Regions from separate parts of the Mesorhizobium sp. M1227 genome, predicted to be linked through region 1. Evidence: riboswitches for the same ligand, from Rfam matches in the RefSeq annotation. Region 1 holds a riboswitch; the other holds the start of a gene.
What was found. A riboswitch is a leader RNA that binds a small molecule or an ion and turns the genes downstream of it on or off. The one in region 1 is predicted to bind cobalamin.
Positions count from the first base shown of each region.

Region 2: another riboswitch for cobalamin. It lies ahead of NKH28_RS06685 (CbtB domain-containing protein); the one in region 1 lies ahead of metE (5-methyltetrahydropteroyltriglutamate--homocysteine S-methyltransferase).

Region 1 covers NZ_JAMYLZ010000030.1:3,136-10,646, forward strand. Annotated here, with positions in the region: partial or broken gene NKH28_RS26045 (MFS transporter) at 206-1,550, shown strand; gene NKH28_RS26050 (helix-turn-helix transcriptional regulator) at 1,735-2,568, shown strand; gene NKH28_RS26055 (hypothetical protein) at 2,873-3,259, opposite strand; cobalamin riboswitch at 3,653-3,853, shown strand; gene metE (5-methyltetrahydropteroyltriglutamate--homocysteine S-methyltransferase) at 3,948-6,293, shown strand; gene NKH28_RS26065 (FMN-binding negative transcriptional regulator) at 6,392-6,610, opposite strand; gene NKH28_RS26070 (dihydrodipicolinate synthase family protein) at 6,645-7,511, opposite strand, start outside.
Region 2 covers NZ_JAMYLZ010000003.1:234,487-241,997, reverse strand. Annotated here, with positions in the region: gene NKH28_RS06725 (serine hydrolase domain-containing protein) at 1-268, opposite strand, end outside; gene NKH28_RS06720 (tyrosine phosphatase family protein) at 331-834, opposite strand; gene cobD (threonine-phosphate decarboxylase CobD) at 831-1,889, opposite strand; gene cbiB (adenosylcobinamide-phosphate synthase CbiB) at 1,888-2,859, shown strand; gene NKH28_RS06705 (hypothetical protein) at 2,887-3,201, opposite strand; gene cobO (cob(I)yrinic acid a,c-diamide adenosyltransferase) at 3,700-4,317, opposite strand; gene cobU (bifunctional adenosylcobinamide kinase/adenosylcobinamide-phosphate guanylyltransferase) at 4,319-4,840, opposite strand; gene NKH28_RS06690 (CbtA family protein) at 4,833-5,615, opposite strand; gene NKH28_RS06685 (CbtB domain-containing protein) at 5,631-5,810, opposite strand; cobalamin riboswitch at 5,847-6,044, opposite strand; gene NKH28_RS06680 (SRPBCC family protein) at 6,185-6,556, shown strand; gene NKH28_RS06675 (heparan-alpha-glucosaminide N-acetyltransferase) at 6,775-7,511, shown strand, end outside.

The DNA.
Region 1 (7,511 bases):
ATTCTGCCCGCTTAGCGGATATTGCAGACATTCGCGTCGAGTTCCCTGAGGAATGTCGAGAGACACTCCTCAGGGGGTAGTTAAGGCCGCCAAGTTTTCTGGGTTAGCAGGCGCGCCACTGTGGCAGCTTGGCTTGTATGGCGAGGCCATGGTTGAGTGAGGCGAACCAAATCCAGCCCCGCGGTCGATCCCGAAGCTTCCCACAATGGCGAAGAGAACATCTTCACTGGTTCCTTTTCAGCACAAGACCTTCCGTTCGCTATGGTCGGCTGCACTCATTTCGAACCTTGGCACCCTAGTGGAAGGTGCGGCGGCAGCTTGGCTGATGACGAGCATCGCCACCTCCCATGGAATGGTGGCGCTCGTCCAGTCATCGACCACCCTCCCCTACATGATCTTCTCGCTCGCGGCGGGAGCGCTCGCGGACAAGTTTGACCGTCGCCGGATCATGTTGACTGCGCAACTGCTGATGGTCTGCGTATCCGCCGTCCTGGCGTTCCTGACCTATGCGGGGAATGACACCCTGGACCCTTCTGGGTCTCACCTTCCTAGTCGGCTGTGGTTGGGCATTGCACGATCCCTCTTGGCAAGCCTCCATGGGAGATATCCTGCCTCGCGAACACCTGCCAAGCGGGGTTGCGCTCAACGGCATGAGCTACAATCTCATGCGCAGCATCGGGCCGGCGATTGGCGGCATAATCGTGGCCACAGCCGGTGCGGCCTTCGCGTTCCTCTTCAACGTCCTTTGCTACTTCGCTCTGATCGCTGCGCTGTTGCGATGGAAAGCCGAACGGGCGCGACAAGCGCTGCCGCGGGAGGCTTTCGGCAGTGCGATGGCGGCGGGCTTCCGTTACGTGCTCTTGTCGCCGAACCTTCTCAAGGTGATGTGCCGGAGTTTCATTTTCGGCCTCACCGCCGTTGTCATTTTGGCTCTCCTGCCGTTGGTCGCTCGCGAACAGATCAAAGGGACCGCAGTCACCTACGGCGTGATGCTCGGCTTCTTCGGCCTGGGAGCGATTTGCGGCGCGCTCCTCATCGGGCGGGTCCGAGAAATTCTCTCCAACGAATGGGTCATTCGCGGTGCGTTCTTTGTATTGGCGATCAGCTGCTTCTTTCGGGCATGGAGCGAGCACGTTGGGCTGAGCTGTCTCAACCTCATGCCAGCCGGCGCGGCCTGGATTCAATCATTCTCGCTGTTTACGTCACAGTGCAGCTTTCGTCGCCGCGGGGGGTGGTTGGACGCGCCCTCTCTCTATCAGACGGCCACATACGGCGGCATGGCGGCGGGAAGCTGGCTTTGGGGCGAACTGGCGGATGTCCAAGGTGTTTCGGGAGCCTTGCTCGTCCGCCAGCTGGTTCTTGTCATTGGGGGACTGATGGGCATCCTTCTGCGTCAGCCGGATTTTGAAACGCTCAATCTGGATCCGACCAACAAGTTCAGCGAACCGACGCTGCAACTTGACCTGCGGCCACGAAGCGGCCCGATCATGGTGATGGTCGACTATCGTGTCGATCAGAGAGATCCAGACTCGCCCACAATAATTATCTGAAGTTCAGCAGTAATTTTTGATCGCCCATTCGTGCTGTGTACCAGCCCTGTGTCTTGCGCAAGTGGTCACGAACGGCTGCCGGAGCCTCGAAGACGCCCTAAAAACACATGCTGCGATTTTTGAACACGCTTGACGATTAGATTAATTCATCCACAATGCGTGTGTTGAACACGCGAGGTGAGTTATGAACATGAAAGAGCTTAGGGTTCGACTGGGCATGACTCAAAAAGATTTGGCAGAGCAGATGGCAACGACGCAACAGACTGTGGCCCGTTGGGAAACAGGCAAAACGCAGTTGAACGTCGAGCAGATCAAGGACCTTTGTCTCACGTTGAAATGCACGGTCGAGGAGCTGCTGGGCTGGAAGATTGATGTCGAGGAGTGGCGCACGAGCCCGTTTGCAATTGCCGATGCCGAAACGCGATACGGCACGCTCAGAATCAAGACGACTGTTGGCAGCCGCCAATATCCTATCGATGAAAAGGCGCGTGAATCGATTTTACGTCAGTTGAAGGAACTTCATAATCTTCGTAGAAATAACACAAGCAGGCCATGGCTGTATTGTTGGAGCCTTGACAACAAAATACTCTTGATAAATCCGCAATATGTCCGCACCATTGAGCTTATCGGTGAAGATGTAGAGGAGATGCCAGAGTATTATCATCCAGAAATCTATCGGGCTTTGGATGACTGGGATAAGGGTGAGGTTTCAGGAAAGCTGAAGAAAGAATGCGATGCCATCATCGCAGAGATGGGTGATCAGGAAGCCGTGCGCATGGCCTCCTATGTTCGCGTCACATATGACGACGGAGAAGATGAGTGGAACTTCTTGGATGAAGAAACCGCTACGACTTTCTTCGGATTGGAAGCTGCGACCTTTGACGTTCCCCAGTGTAGTTTCGCCGAAGTGGAGGAAGAAGGTTACTACCGAGCGCGATACGCCAACCTTGATCGCGTCGCGGTGATGCAGGTTCCAAGCGACCGTTATCACAGATTGACCGCGCCCGAGGAAGCTTAGAACCATCCACGAAGGGCGCATGTTACATCTCGACCTTGCGTGGTGCGTTTTCAGTACGAGATGACGTTAAGCGTGGGTAGTGGCAGGTAAGAGTGCTCGACCAGAAGCTCAACTGCCTCCTCAATATCGCTGCCGATGTGCCGCAGGACACGTCCACGGGAGCGTGGATAGGCGTGAAGTTCCTGCACTCCACGGTCCGCTCTCCCATCGCCGGTGTGTGCCCGACGCCATCTTGTGGACGAGCTTGGCCGCCTGCACCCGGTTGTATTCCGGCTTGCGGTCCGCCGCGATGGCTATCTCCATGTCAATCGGCGCCGAACTTTGACTGCCCGCTGCTTTTGATGAATTTGGCGAGGTCCCGCGCATAAACACTCTTGGTCTTCTCCTTGAGGCCCTGTGTCGCGAACTTGTGGTCCAGCAGGGCAAACAGGTCCAAGTCCCCTTCCGCCTGTGGCGCTGGCTTGCCCTCACCGCCCTCGGCTTCCCAATTGGGGACCGCTTCTGCGCGCTGCACCGTGGCGATTGTCCGCCCAAGACGCATCACAAGATCGAACGCCAAACCGTGCGCGTGCACGACGATTTGCCGCTCGGCCTCATTTGGACAGGACTTGAGCTGGCCCGGTGGTTTGAGCCGGGTTACCTTGAGCCGGTGGGCTGCGAACAAGCAGTTCGAGACATTGGCCTCGATCACTTCGCAACACGCCGCTGCGCCTGGCCTCGGTGTGCTCCCCCCGAAATCGTTGTGTCATATCACCGAGGGCATCACGGCCAACAGCTTCCACATGGGCAACAGCCTCGCCATTGAGCCGAATAGCGGTCGGAAGCTCGGAGCCGAAGTTCGACGCCGAGGTGGCGTTCGCATGATGCGGGAAGCAGCACCACGGCGCTTGCCGGTAGTTTGCCGCCGGCAGCCGACGAACTCCTATCCTCCTGGACCGCTGTGCGTTATTGCTTTGATTTACCGGCCGCTCAAGGCTTCCATAGTTTCGCTTTCAAGGCGACCTTTGGCAACATGGCAACCGAAATTTAACATAACGACATAAACATTTCTTTATGCGACGTTGACAAAGAAGCGAACTGCGGTAATTGTCTCCTGTGTCGTGGTTCTCCGTACGGCGCTGCCGCAGCGGAGCTAAGAGGGAAGCCGGTGCGATGCCGGCGCTGCCCCCGCAACTGTTAGCGGCGAGCCAACCCCACTCATGTCACTGAGGCGAATAGCCTTGGGAAGACGGGTAGAGGCTATGACCCCGCGAGCCAGGAGACCTGCCACGGCGAATTACGTCCACGGGCGGGGTGTCTCGATGGCCGCTGCAGCCTGGCGTTCGTGCCGGCCTGCTAGCGCCTTCCTTGTCACCGACGCCCCAACCATCGGGGTATGCATGACTGTCTCTCAGCAAATTCCTGTAGCAACGCTCGGCGTGCCCCGCTTCGGTCGTCGGCGAGAACTGAAATTCGCGCTTGAAAGCTACTGGTCCGGAAAATCGTCCGCTGCCGACCTTCTCACGACGGCGAAGGCGCTCCGTGCCGCTAGCTGGGAGGAGCAACGCGATCGCGGCGTGTCGAAAATCCCGTCGAACGACTTCTCGCTTTACGACCATGTGCTCGACACCGCAGCCATGGTCGGCGCCCTTCCGTCCCGTTACGTCTGGAATGGCGGCGAGGTCCCACTCGACATCTACTTCGCTATGGCGCGCGGCAACCAAGGTCAGACGGAGGATTGTGGGCACGGTGGTCACCAGCATGCGGCTCATCGGCCTGGCGTAACCGCGATGGAAATGACCAAGTGGTTTGACACCAACTATCACTACATTGTGCCGGAACTAGACGATGATCAGACGTTCGCTCTTTCGTCGACGAAGCCGGTTGATTACTTCCTCGAGGCTAAAGCCCTCGGCATTCACACACGCCCAGTCATCCTTGGACCGGTCACCTTCCTCAAGCTGGCTAAATCGCCTGCCGAAGGCTTCGATCCCATCGCGCTCCTACCACGGCTTCTGCCCGTCTACGAGCAACTCCTGCGGAGCTTGAAGCTGTCGGGCGCCGATTGGGTGCAGATCGATGAGCCAGCGCTTGTCCTCGATCTGAACCCGAACGAACGAGCTGCGTTCGAATTCGCCTATGGCCAGCTGTCAAAAGCCGTGCCCGAGTTGAAAATCATGCTGGCTACCTATTTCGGGCCGCTGGGAGACAATCTCGAAACCGCGGTTTCTCTGCCCCTGGCCGGGCTGCATATTGATCTCGTGCGCGCTCCCGAGCAGCTGGAAACGGTGGGTCGGCTCGCACCGAAGGATCTGGTGCTCTCGCTTGGCTTGATCGATGGCCGCAACGTCTGGCGTGCGAACGCGCCCGCCATTCTCGACCGCATCAAACCGATCGTCGCCGGCTGGCCCTTGGACCGCGTCGAGATCGCGCCTTCTTGCTCGATGCTGCATGTGCCGATCGACCTCCGCATGGAGACGGAGCTCGACGCGGACATCAGGTCGTGGCTCGCCTTCGCGGCCCAGAAGACCGACGAGTTGGTGATGCTTGCCCGGGCCCTGTCCCAAGGCAGGGATGCGGTGGCAGGCGCGTTGAAAGCGTCTGCCGAGGCTGCCGCCACTCGCCTGACATCCACGAAGATCCATGACCCGCTTGTTGAGGGGCGGATCGCCAGCATTGACGACAGCATGAAGCGACGAGAGAGCGCTTTTGCCGAGCGCTCCAGAGTCCAGGCCGGCACGCTCGGGCTGCCGCCGTTCCCCACGACGACTATCGGGTCCTTCCCGCAGACGCCGCAGGTACGCAGGGCGCGGGCCGCTCATGCGAAGGGCCAGCTGAGCTATGTCGACTACGAGACCTTCCTGAAGAAGGAGATCGAGGCTGCAATTTGCTGGCAGGAAGAGATCGGGCTGGACGTGCTGGTGCACGGTGAGTTCGAACGAAACGACATGGTACAGCATTTCGGCGAGCAGCTGTCCGGCTTCGCCTTCACCCAGCATGCCTGGGTGCAGAGCTATGGGTCGCGTTACGTGCGCCCCCCCATCATCTTCGGCGACGTATCGAGGCCCAATCCGATGACGCTGCGCTGGTGGCAGTTCGCCCAGTCGCTTACGGAAAACCCTGTGAAGGGAATGCTCACAGGCCCAGTGACCATTCTCAACTGGTCATTTGTTCGCGAGGACGTACCCCGCTCCGAAGCATGCCGCCAGATCGCGCTCGCCATCCGCGACGAAGTGACGGATCTCGAATGGTCCGGCGCAAGGATGATCCAGATCGATGAGGCCGCGTTTCGCGAAGGATTGCCACTGCGCCAGTCTGATTGGAACGACTATCTCGACTGGGCTGTCGAATGCTTCCGGATCGCTTCAACGGGTGTAAAGGACGCGACTCAAATCCATACCCACATGTGCTATTCGGAGTTCAACGAGATCATCGACGCGATCGCTGAAATGGATGCGGATGTCATTTCGATTGAGACGTCGCGCTCGAAAATGGAACTGCTGGACGCCTTCACGAGCTCCAAATATCCGAATGAAATCGGGCCCGGAGTCTACGACATTCACTCACCACGGGTCCCGGAAGTCGGCGAGATTTCGGATCTCGTCATGCTTGCCCGCGAGCGACTGTCCGATGCCCAACTGTGGGTAAACCCGGACTGTGGCCTCAAAACCCGCAAGTGGGAGGAGGTCCGCCCTGCCCTCATGAACATGGTTGCTGCAGCACGCGCGCTCCGGGAGAAAGTGTAGGCCGGAAGGTTTCCTGGTTGCTCACCATGTGGTGAGTTACCGGCTGCCGCATGTGGGCCGTGAATGTGCCAAAACGCGATCACATCCTTTGAAATAAGTCACTCGAGCGAGAAAGTGCACTTTCCTTCGGCACGTGTACTAATCGCGCAGGAATAAAGGGTACCGTTTTCTCCCTGTGACGTGTCAAGTTCGAAGGGGATGTGATTGGCGTCGAGACCGCTCCGGCCATGGGTTATCAGCATGCCAAGTGCGCTGTTCTCGATCAGTTCGTAAAGGACTTCTCGGCTCGGTTCATCGAAATGCGCGGGTACATACATGACAGGTTCCTTCACTGGCCGCCGGGTTCGCTGTTCACCGGCTGGCATCCGATGGCAAGCGTTCCAACGCGGCGGCTATCTGGCGCTTCGCTGCTGAGGGCAGAGGCAGGATGGGACGCGGGGGGTCGGCACGGCAAATGTCGAGCAATTCGGCAAGTGCATAGACGACGCGAAGGCTCGAGAACTCCTTGAAGAGGCTCCAGAGCGGCGCAAGCGTGGCATCGATCCGTCGCGCTTCGGCCGCATCGCCCTGTTGCGCCGCCGTGACGATCTTCACGCAGACCTCGGGCAGGATGCCGGCGAGGACGCTGTACCATGTGTCGGCGCCGGCGATCATGGCCTCTGCGGCGTTCCAGTCGCCGCTGTAGCCGATCGAGAACCCTTCCGGCACAGTGCGCCTCTGGTCGGCCAGATGGCTCTTGATCGCATCGCCCTTGTCTGTCGGATTCTTGATAGCGACGATCCCCCGCACCTTTGCCAGGCGGCTGACGAGTGCTGGGGTGAAACGGAAATGCGTCGTTCCTGGATTGTCGTAGATGACCATCGGAAGGCCACTTTCGCGCGCCACCGTGGAGAAATGTTCGAACACCTCGTCCTCGGTGAGCGGGGTATAGGAGGCGGCCGCAAGCAGCCCCGCGGCAGCTCCAAGGGCCTTGGCGTCCTGCGCGAACCTCACTGCTTCATCGGTGCGCAGCGCGCCCACACCCACCAGGAGCGGCATTCGCCCGGCGATTTCGTCCAAGGTCTCGGCGAGCGTCCGTCGCCGTTCCTCGCGCGACAGATACATGTAGGTGCCGGTGCTGCCGAGAAGACCGATGGAGTCGACCTGAGCGGCGCCAAGCCGAGTAATCAGCCTGCGCAGAGCAACGGTATCGACGCGGCCGTCACGATCGGCGGGCGT
Region 2 (7,511 bases), on a different contig from region 1:
TGGTGTTCGAGGCCGCACGGAAGTGGGTATCGGCGCGCGGCGGGTTCGTGGCACCCAGTTCAGTCGTACCGTAGCCGAAGACGAGGTTGCCCCGCGGAGTCTTGAGCAAAACCATGGCACCGGGCAGCATAAGTTCTTTGGCCAAACCCTCGACAGTGGCTTGGAGCGCTGCCAGGTCGATCGACTTGAGAGCCGGCATGGACGCGGCCATGGCGCTGCCTGTCGCGCAGACCACGCCAACAACGATGGCCAAAATTCTCCCGATCATCATTCGCCCCTTGGCCGTGTGCTAGAACTCCTGCGCACTTTTCCTGGAATTTGTTTTTAGGCTCAGATTTTCAATTCGAACGGCGTGCCTTCGAAAGCATCCGCGCCGCGCCCGATCGCCTGGATCGCTTCGATCATCCGGCCCCTGCGATCGAGCAGTGCGTCGGCAATTGCGATCAGCCGCGGATTGGGTGTCGCCGTGGGCGACAGCGCGCGCAGCGTCTCGGCCAGTTCGGCCTCGTCGCGCTTCGGCGCCAGCGCTGCCGCGATGATATAGGCCGAGGCGGTCGAGCGGCTGATGCCGGCATAGCAATGCACCACCAGCGGCCGCGAGCGATCCCATTGGCGTGCGAAATCGAGCAGGTTCACGACATGCTCCTCGCCCGGCATCGTCATGCCCTCCTGCGCCACCGCAATGTCGTGCATGACCAGATGCAGATGGTTTTCCCTGGTGATCGAGGCCGGTCGCATCACCTCCGTTCCGGCGGCAAGCAGCGAAAGCAGCCGGCCGGCCCCCGTCTTCGTTACCGTTTCCTCGACTTTGGACAGCGAGCAGACATGGATCATTGGATCGTTTCTCCCTTGGCATCATCGTCGCGCCGCGAGGCCCAGCCGGCAAGTGCGGATTCGAGCCGCCGCCATTCTTCGTCGGCTCCCGGCAGGCCGGCGCGCAGCACATCCGGCCGGCCAGCGAAATGCCGAAGCAGGATGCCGCGCTGGCCGAGCGCCGAAAACAGGCCGGCGGCGTTCGCCAGCCTGATATAGCGGAACAGCGTGGTGCCACCGGCGAACGGCACGCCGAAGCGGCCGAACAGCGTATCGAGCCGTGCGGCATCCTCGGCCAGACGGCGCCGCATCCCGGCCTGCCAGCCGGTATCGGCAAGCGCCCTTATGCCATATTCGAGCGCCGGCCCGGCAACTGCCCATGGCCCGAATTGCGCCTCCAGCCGCCCGACCGTCAGCGCATCGGCCAGTGCAAAGCCAAGCCGCAGGCCGGCCAGGCCGAAGAACTTACCGAACGAACGCAGCACGACGATGCCGCCCTGGTCGACGTCGCCGGCCAGGCTTTCGCTGCGCGGGCCGACATCCATGAAGGCCTCGTCGACCACCAGCAGCCCGCCTCTGGCGCGTAATGTCCCGGCAAGTCGAAGCAATCTTTCGCGCTCGACGACGCGCCCGTCCGGGTTGTTGGGATTGACGACGACGGCAAGGTCGGCCGCCGCCAGGGCTTCGAAATCATCGACTTCAGCCGCCGCATGGCCGGCGATCGCCGCTGCCCGCCGATGCTCGGCATAAGTCGGCCCGAGCACCAGCGCCGTGCCCGGGCTGACCAGCGAAGCGACGCGCGGCAACAGGATCTGCGTGCCGGGCGCCGCTGCGACATTCGCCGCCGACGGGGCGCCATAGGCGCTTGCCGCGCGTTCAGCCAAGTCGCGGCTGCGCGCTGTTTCCGGCAATCGCGACAGGGCGGTGGCGGGCAAATCGAAAAGCGGGTAGGAGTGCGGATTGATCCCGGTCGAGAGGTCGACGAAAGGCAGCGGCGCGTGAGGGAAAAGCGCCCTCGCCCGGCCAAGGCTTCCGCCGTGGTCCACTGCCGCCGTCACTCCATCAAGAGACTTCATGCCGATCCTGATCACTTTCCTGTCGCTGGCCATCGAACTTGTACTCGGCTACCCGGCCCGGCTCTTCGATGCCATTGGCCATCCCGTCACCTGGTTCGGCAGGCTGATATCCTTTCTCGACCGCAGGCTCAACCGCGCCACTGATTCCGACGCCCACCGTCGCGGCTGGGGCGTCGTCGCGCTGCTGGTGATCGTGCTGGTGCCGGCCGCCCTCGCCCTCTGGCTCGAAACCTTGCTTTGGAGCATTCCCCTCGGCTTGTTGGTCACCGCAATCCTGGCGACGTCGCTGCTGTCGCAGAAGAGCCTGGCCGAGCATGTCGAAGCGGTCGCCGACGCACTCGACAGCGGCGGACTGGATATGGGCCGCATTGCCGTCTCGCGGATCGTCGGTCGCGACCCGGAAAAGCTCGACAGGGCCGCTGTCTGCCGCGCCGCGATCGAAAGCCTAGCCGAGAATTTCTCCGACGGCGTCGTCGCTCCCGCCTTCTGGCTCGGTATCGGCGGGCTCGCCGGCGGCGTCGCCTACAAGGCCGCCAACACCGCCGATTCGATGATCGGCCATCGCACCCCGCGCCACGAAGCCTTCGGCTGGGCGGCGGCGCGCTTCGACGATTGGATCAATCTGCCGGCGTCGCGGCTGACGGCGCTGCTGATCGTACTCGCCGCTTTTCTGGTCAAGGGCGCCGACGCCAAGGGCGCCTGGCACGCCGTGCGGCGCGATGCGAAAAAACACCGCTCGCCCAACGCCGGCTGGCCGGAAGCAGCGATGGCCGGCGGGCTCGGCCTGGCGCTCGCCGGCCCCCGTTCCTATGACGGCGTGATGGTCGAAGACGCATTGATGGGCGAAGGCGGCCGGCGCGATGATGTCGAGAGCACCGACATCCGACGGGCCCTGAAACTCTACCGCGTCGCCGACTTACTGCTGATCGCGCTGTTCGGAATCATCGCGGTGATCGTCATCGCCGCGTGAACGTCCGAATGGGTCGGCAAACCCGACCTACCAGGTAACACGGACTTCCTTTGCGCTCGGATCGGCTTCCACGCCAAACCTTTTGATCGCGTACCCACCGGCAGCTACGGGAGAAGATTTCAATAAGGGTTCGACTACGACAAAAAGTCGTTCAGCGTTTGGCCCATACATGTAGAGGATGCATTCGCCTTCACCAAACAAGTCACCGTCAAACTCGCCGACCGATGCATCCTCGATAGCTTTCTCTAGCCGATCCTCGAGCGCATAAATGGATTCGCGTTCGTCAGCGGCACCAAACTGACCATCATTGAGAATAAGATAGACGATTACCGCCTGGTCCACGAACAATCTCCAGCTTCGCAAGCGACCAGAACTCTATCCCCTGACATCCGGCGGCACTGAAACTCTACCGGATCGCCGACTTTCTGCTGATCGCACTGTTTGGGGTAATCTCGACGGTCGTAATTCTGTTGTGATCTTCGCCCGATCTCAGGCGAAACAAAAACCCGCCATGCGGCGGGTCGTTGGAGCCAATTAGCACCATACCGAAATTAGTAGCATAGCTGCCGGCACAAAGCAAGAACAAAATAGGGCTGCGCCTCAAATGATCGCTTCAGGTCGGCGCTGCCCCTCACCCTTACCATTCCAGGGGCGAGCCGCTTCGTGCGGCTTTCCCTTCTCCCCTTGTGGGAGAAGGTGGCCGCGAAGCGGCCGGATGAGGGGTGTTCCAGCTTGGCACCAACAGCGCCCCGGCCAGCACCTCTCAACCGTCTTGGCGCTGCGCGCCAATCCACCTTCTCCCACAAGGGGAGAAGGAAGAAGAGGCGCCAGCAACACCCCTCAGAACTCGATCCCCTGCTGCGCCTTCACGCCGGCGGAGAAGTGGTGCTTGGTCACGCCCATCTCGGTGACCAGATCGGCCGCCTCGACCAATACCGGTTTGGCGTTGCGGCCGGTGACGACGACATGCAGGCCTTCGCGACGCGCCTTCAGCGCCGCGACCACCTTTTCGAGATCGAGGTAGTCGTAGCGCAGCGCGATGTTCAGCTCGTCGAGCACCACGAGGCTGATCGACGGCTCGGCCATCAGCTCCAGCGCTTTCGCCCAGGCAGCCTCGGCCGCCGCGATGTCGCGCTTCAGGTCCTGTGTCTCCCAGGTAAAGCCTTCGCCCATGGCGTGCCAGACGACACGGTCGCCGAAGGCGGTAAAGGCGTCTTTCTCGCCGGTGTGCCATTTGCCCTTGATGAACTGAACGACGCCGACGCGCTTGCCATAGCCGAGCATCCTGAGTGCCAGCCCAAAGGCGGCCGTGGTCTTGCCCTTGCCCGGTCCGGTGTTGACGATCAGCAGCCCCTTCTCGACCGTCTTGGCCGCGACCTCTGCGTCCTGCACCGCCTTGCGCTTGGCCATCTTGGCGCGGTGGCGTTCCTCGTCCTTGGGATCGATAGTATCAGCCATGTCATTTCACCTTGAGCGGCAGCCCCGCCACCATCAAAAGCACGGTGCCGGCAACAGAAGCGACGTCCTGGTTCAGCCGGCCGGCGGCGTCGCGAAACCGTCTTGCCAGCGCATTGTCCGGCACGATGCCCTGGCCGACCTCGTTGGACACCACGAACCACGGCCCACGCGGCCGCGACAGCACATCGGCCAGCCTCCGGCATTCGGCCTCGACATCATGGTCGGCCAGCATATGGTTGGTCAGCCACAGCGTCAGGCAATCGATCAGCACCGGCTGGCCGTCAGGCAGCGCTCCGATCGCGCCGGCAAGGTCGAGCGGCGCATCGATGGTCGTCCAGCCGGCGCCGCGGCGCGAGCGGTGCAGCGCGATGCGCTGGCGCATCTCGTCGTCATAGGCTTGCGCCGTGGCGATATAGCTCCAAGGCGGCGGGCCGACCGTCACCAGGCTCTCGGCATGCGCGCTCGTGCCGGCCCGCCCACCGCCGATGACCAGGGTCAGTGCCCCGGCAGCGCGGTCAGGCAAAGCTGTCGCGCAGGCTGGTCGCCGTGCCCGTGAAGCGTCCGCGCACCACGCCGACGACCGCGCCGAGCACCAGCCAGAACACCAGATTGGTCAGCGTCACCGCCACCACGAACTGGTGGTGCAGGCCTTCCGGGATCGCGGTCTCGAAGCTATCGGGCTGCGGCGCGCCGACAATATGCGGCGCCATGATCAACGCTACGGCAAGGATCGCCAGCGGCAACGATCTGCGGAAGGCGATAAGGCCGAGCCCGGCGGCGGTCGCCACCACTGTTGCCCACCACCAGATCTGGCGTTGGACAAGGTCGGCCGCCGGCATCGCCGGCAATTCCGGCGGCAGGCCGAGGCCCGGCGCCAGCGTGAACACGGCAAAGCCGGCAAGCCCCCAGAACACGCCCTGGCGCCAGTTGCCGATGCCGCCGGCGAATTCCGAAACCGCAACCAGGACCAGCGCAAAGCCGATGCCGGTGACGATATTGGCAACGACGCTGAAGCCGAAGCGTTCGAAACCGTCGGCCGGCGCCCAGCCTTCGTCTTCCGCCGGAGCCATTGCTTCAGCCGGTGCCGGCGCGGCGCTGCTCATAGCCGTCGTGCCCGCGGCGCTTTCGGCCGGTGCCGCAGGTGCCGCGGTATGGTCATGGCCGCCGCCGGCCTGTTCGTAGACTTCCGCCTTCAGGATGAGCGGCACCGTGGCATAGGCTTGCATGCAGGCGAGAGCCACGCCGGCCACAAGCCCTGCGATCGCCGCGATGAACACGACGTTGCGAAACAGTGTCATGATGTCAGCCCCTTGTTAGTGGCAGGGAAAGCCCATCGAATGGCGATAGTCGTGCGCGGCATTGTGGACCGCATCGATATGCGAGAAGCCGACAAAGCCCATGACGAAAATGCCGAGGAATGCAGCAAGCGCCAGCTGCATGAGACGCGACTGCGAGGAGGCGGAAGCGCCGAGCGAAACGGAAGCGGTATTCATGTCTTGTCCTTTCGCCCTCCACCCGAGGGCATAGAAGTCAGTTTCCTGTCGCCGGCAGGTCTCCTGGCTCGCGGATCAGCGCCCTTCCCCACCTTCCCGAAGGCGAACCTTCAGTGGCATATGGAGAGGACTACCGCACACAGTTGCGGGGGCAGCCACGGCATTGGGCAAACAATTTCGCCCGCACCGCATTCCCTCTTGGTTCCAAACGGAACCGACGACATCAGCGACTATAGGCAGAATCGCCGCGCCCGGCAAACCAAATTCCGCCGGATCGTGTGGCGAATGCGCCGCCTCGCCAAGTTCGCAGACCGGCGCCGCGATTGACAATTTTCGCAGCCGGGTGTCGGCTGGCGGATGGGGAGGAAGCCGGCATGCAACCCAGCCCGAACAAGCGATCCAACGGCCTGACGCGGCCCGAGCCGACGCTGCCGTCAAACAGCCTATTGGGACATCGCAGCCTATCAGCGCGATCTCGAGGCGATCTGGTATCGCAACTGGCTGCTCGTCTGCCGCGACGCGAAGCGCTCGCCGATCCGGCCGCCGATATCGACAACATCGTCGCGTTCGGTACCCAGGTGCTGGAGGAGGATGCTGATATCTGCGAGGTCAACCAGATGGGCCTGCGCTCGATGCGCCATAAGACCGGCGTGCTGATGCCCGAGGGATACGACTTGCACCGCTTCCACAACTGGCTCCGCGAGCGCCATGCGGCGCTCGCACATCAAAGCGATTTGGGCAGATAGCGCCAGGTGACGAAGCCGCAGGCCGCCGCCAGCAGGCCGAGTGTCGCGAAAACCGCGCCCAGGCCGAAGAACGCCAGCACGCCGGCCAAAGGCTTTCCGGCTGTGGCCTAAAGCAGCCCTGATGCCGACCGGCGCCAACACGACGCAAGGCCCAGCTTCTTTTGACGGTGGCAACCGTGATAGTCGTCTTGCCGGGGCTGAACCAAGACAGCGAGACCATGAGCATCGACACGCCGACCGCAGCCGTTCAGGATCAACCGAAGTCGAAGCGCATCGCCGTTATCGACATTGCACGCGGCATCGCTTTGCTTGCCATGGCGAGCTATCATTTCACCTGGGACCTCGAATTCTTCGGCTACACCGATCCCGGCCTCACCGCCTTCGGCTGGTGGAAAATCTACGCGCGCTGCATCGCCTCGAGCTTCCTGTTCCTGGTCGGCATCAGCCTCTATCTCGCCCATGGCAAAAAAATCCGCTGGACCGGCTTCTGGAAGCGCTTCGCCATGGTTGCCGGGGCAGCGCTCGCAATATCGCTGGTCACCCGCATCGCCACGCCCGACGGCTTCATCTTCTTCGGCATATTGCATGAGATCGCGCTCGCCAGCCTGCTCGGCCTGGCGTTCCTGCGCCTGCCGGCGCTGCTGACGCTGCTTGTCGCCGTATTCGTCGTCGCTGCGCCTTTCTACCTGCGATCCGAAACGTTCGATCATCCGGCTTTGTGGTGGGTCGGCCTGTCGGCGACCAACCCGCGCTCCAACGACTACGTTCCACTGCTGCCCTGGTTCGGCGCCGTACTTGCCGGCATCGCGGTTGCCAAGCTCGCCGCCACCTCCGGCGCGCTGACGCGGCTGTCGGCATTGGCGCCCGGCCGCTGGGCAAATCCGCTGGTCTTCATCGGCCGGCACAGCCTTGCTTTCTATCTGATCCATCAGCCGGTGCTGATCGGCTCGGTCTG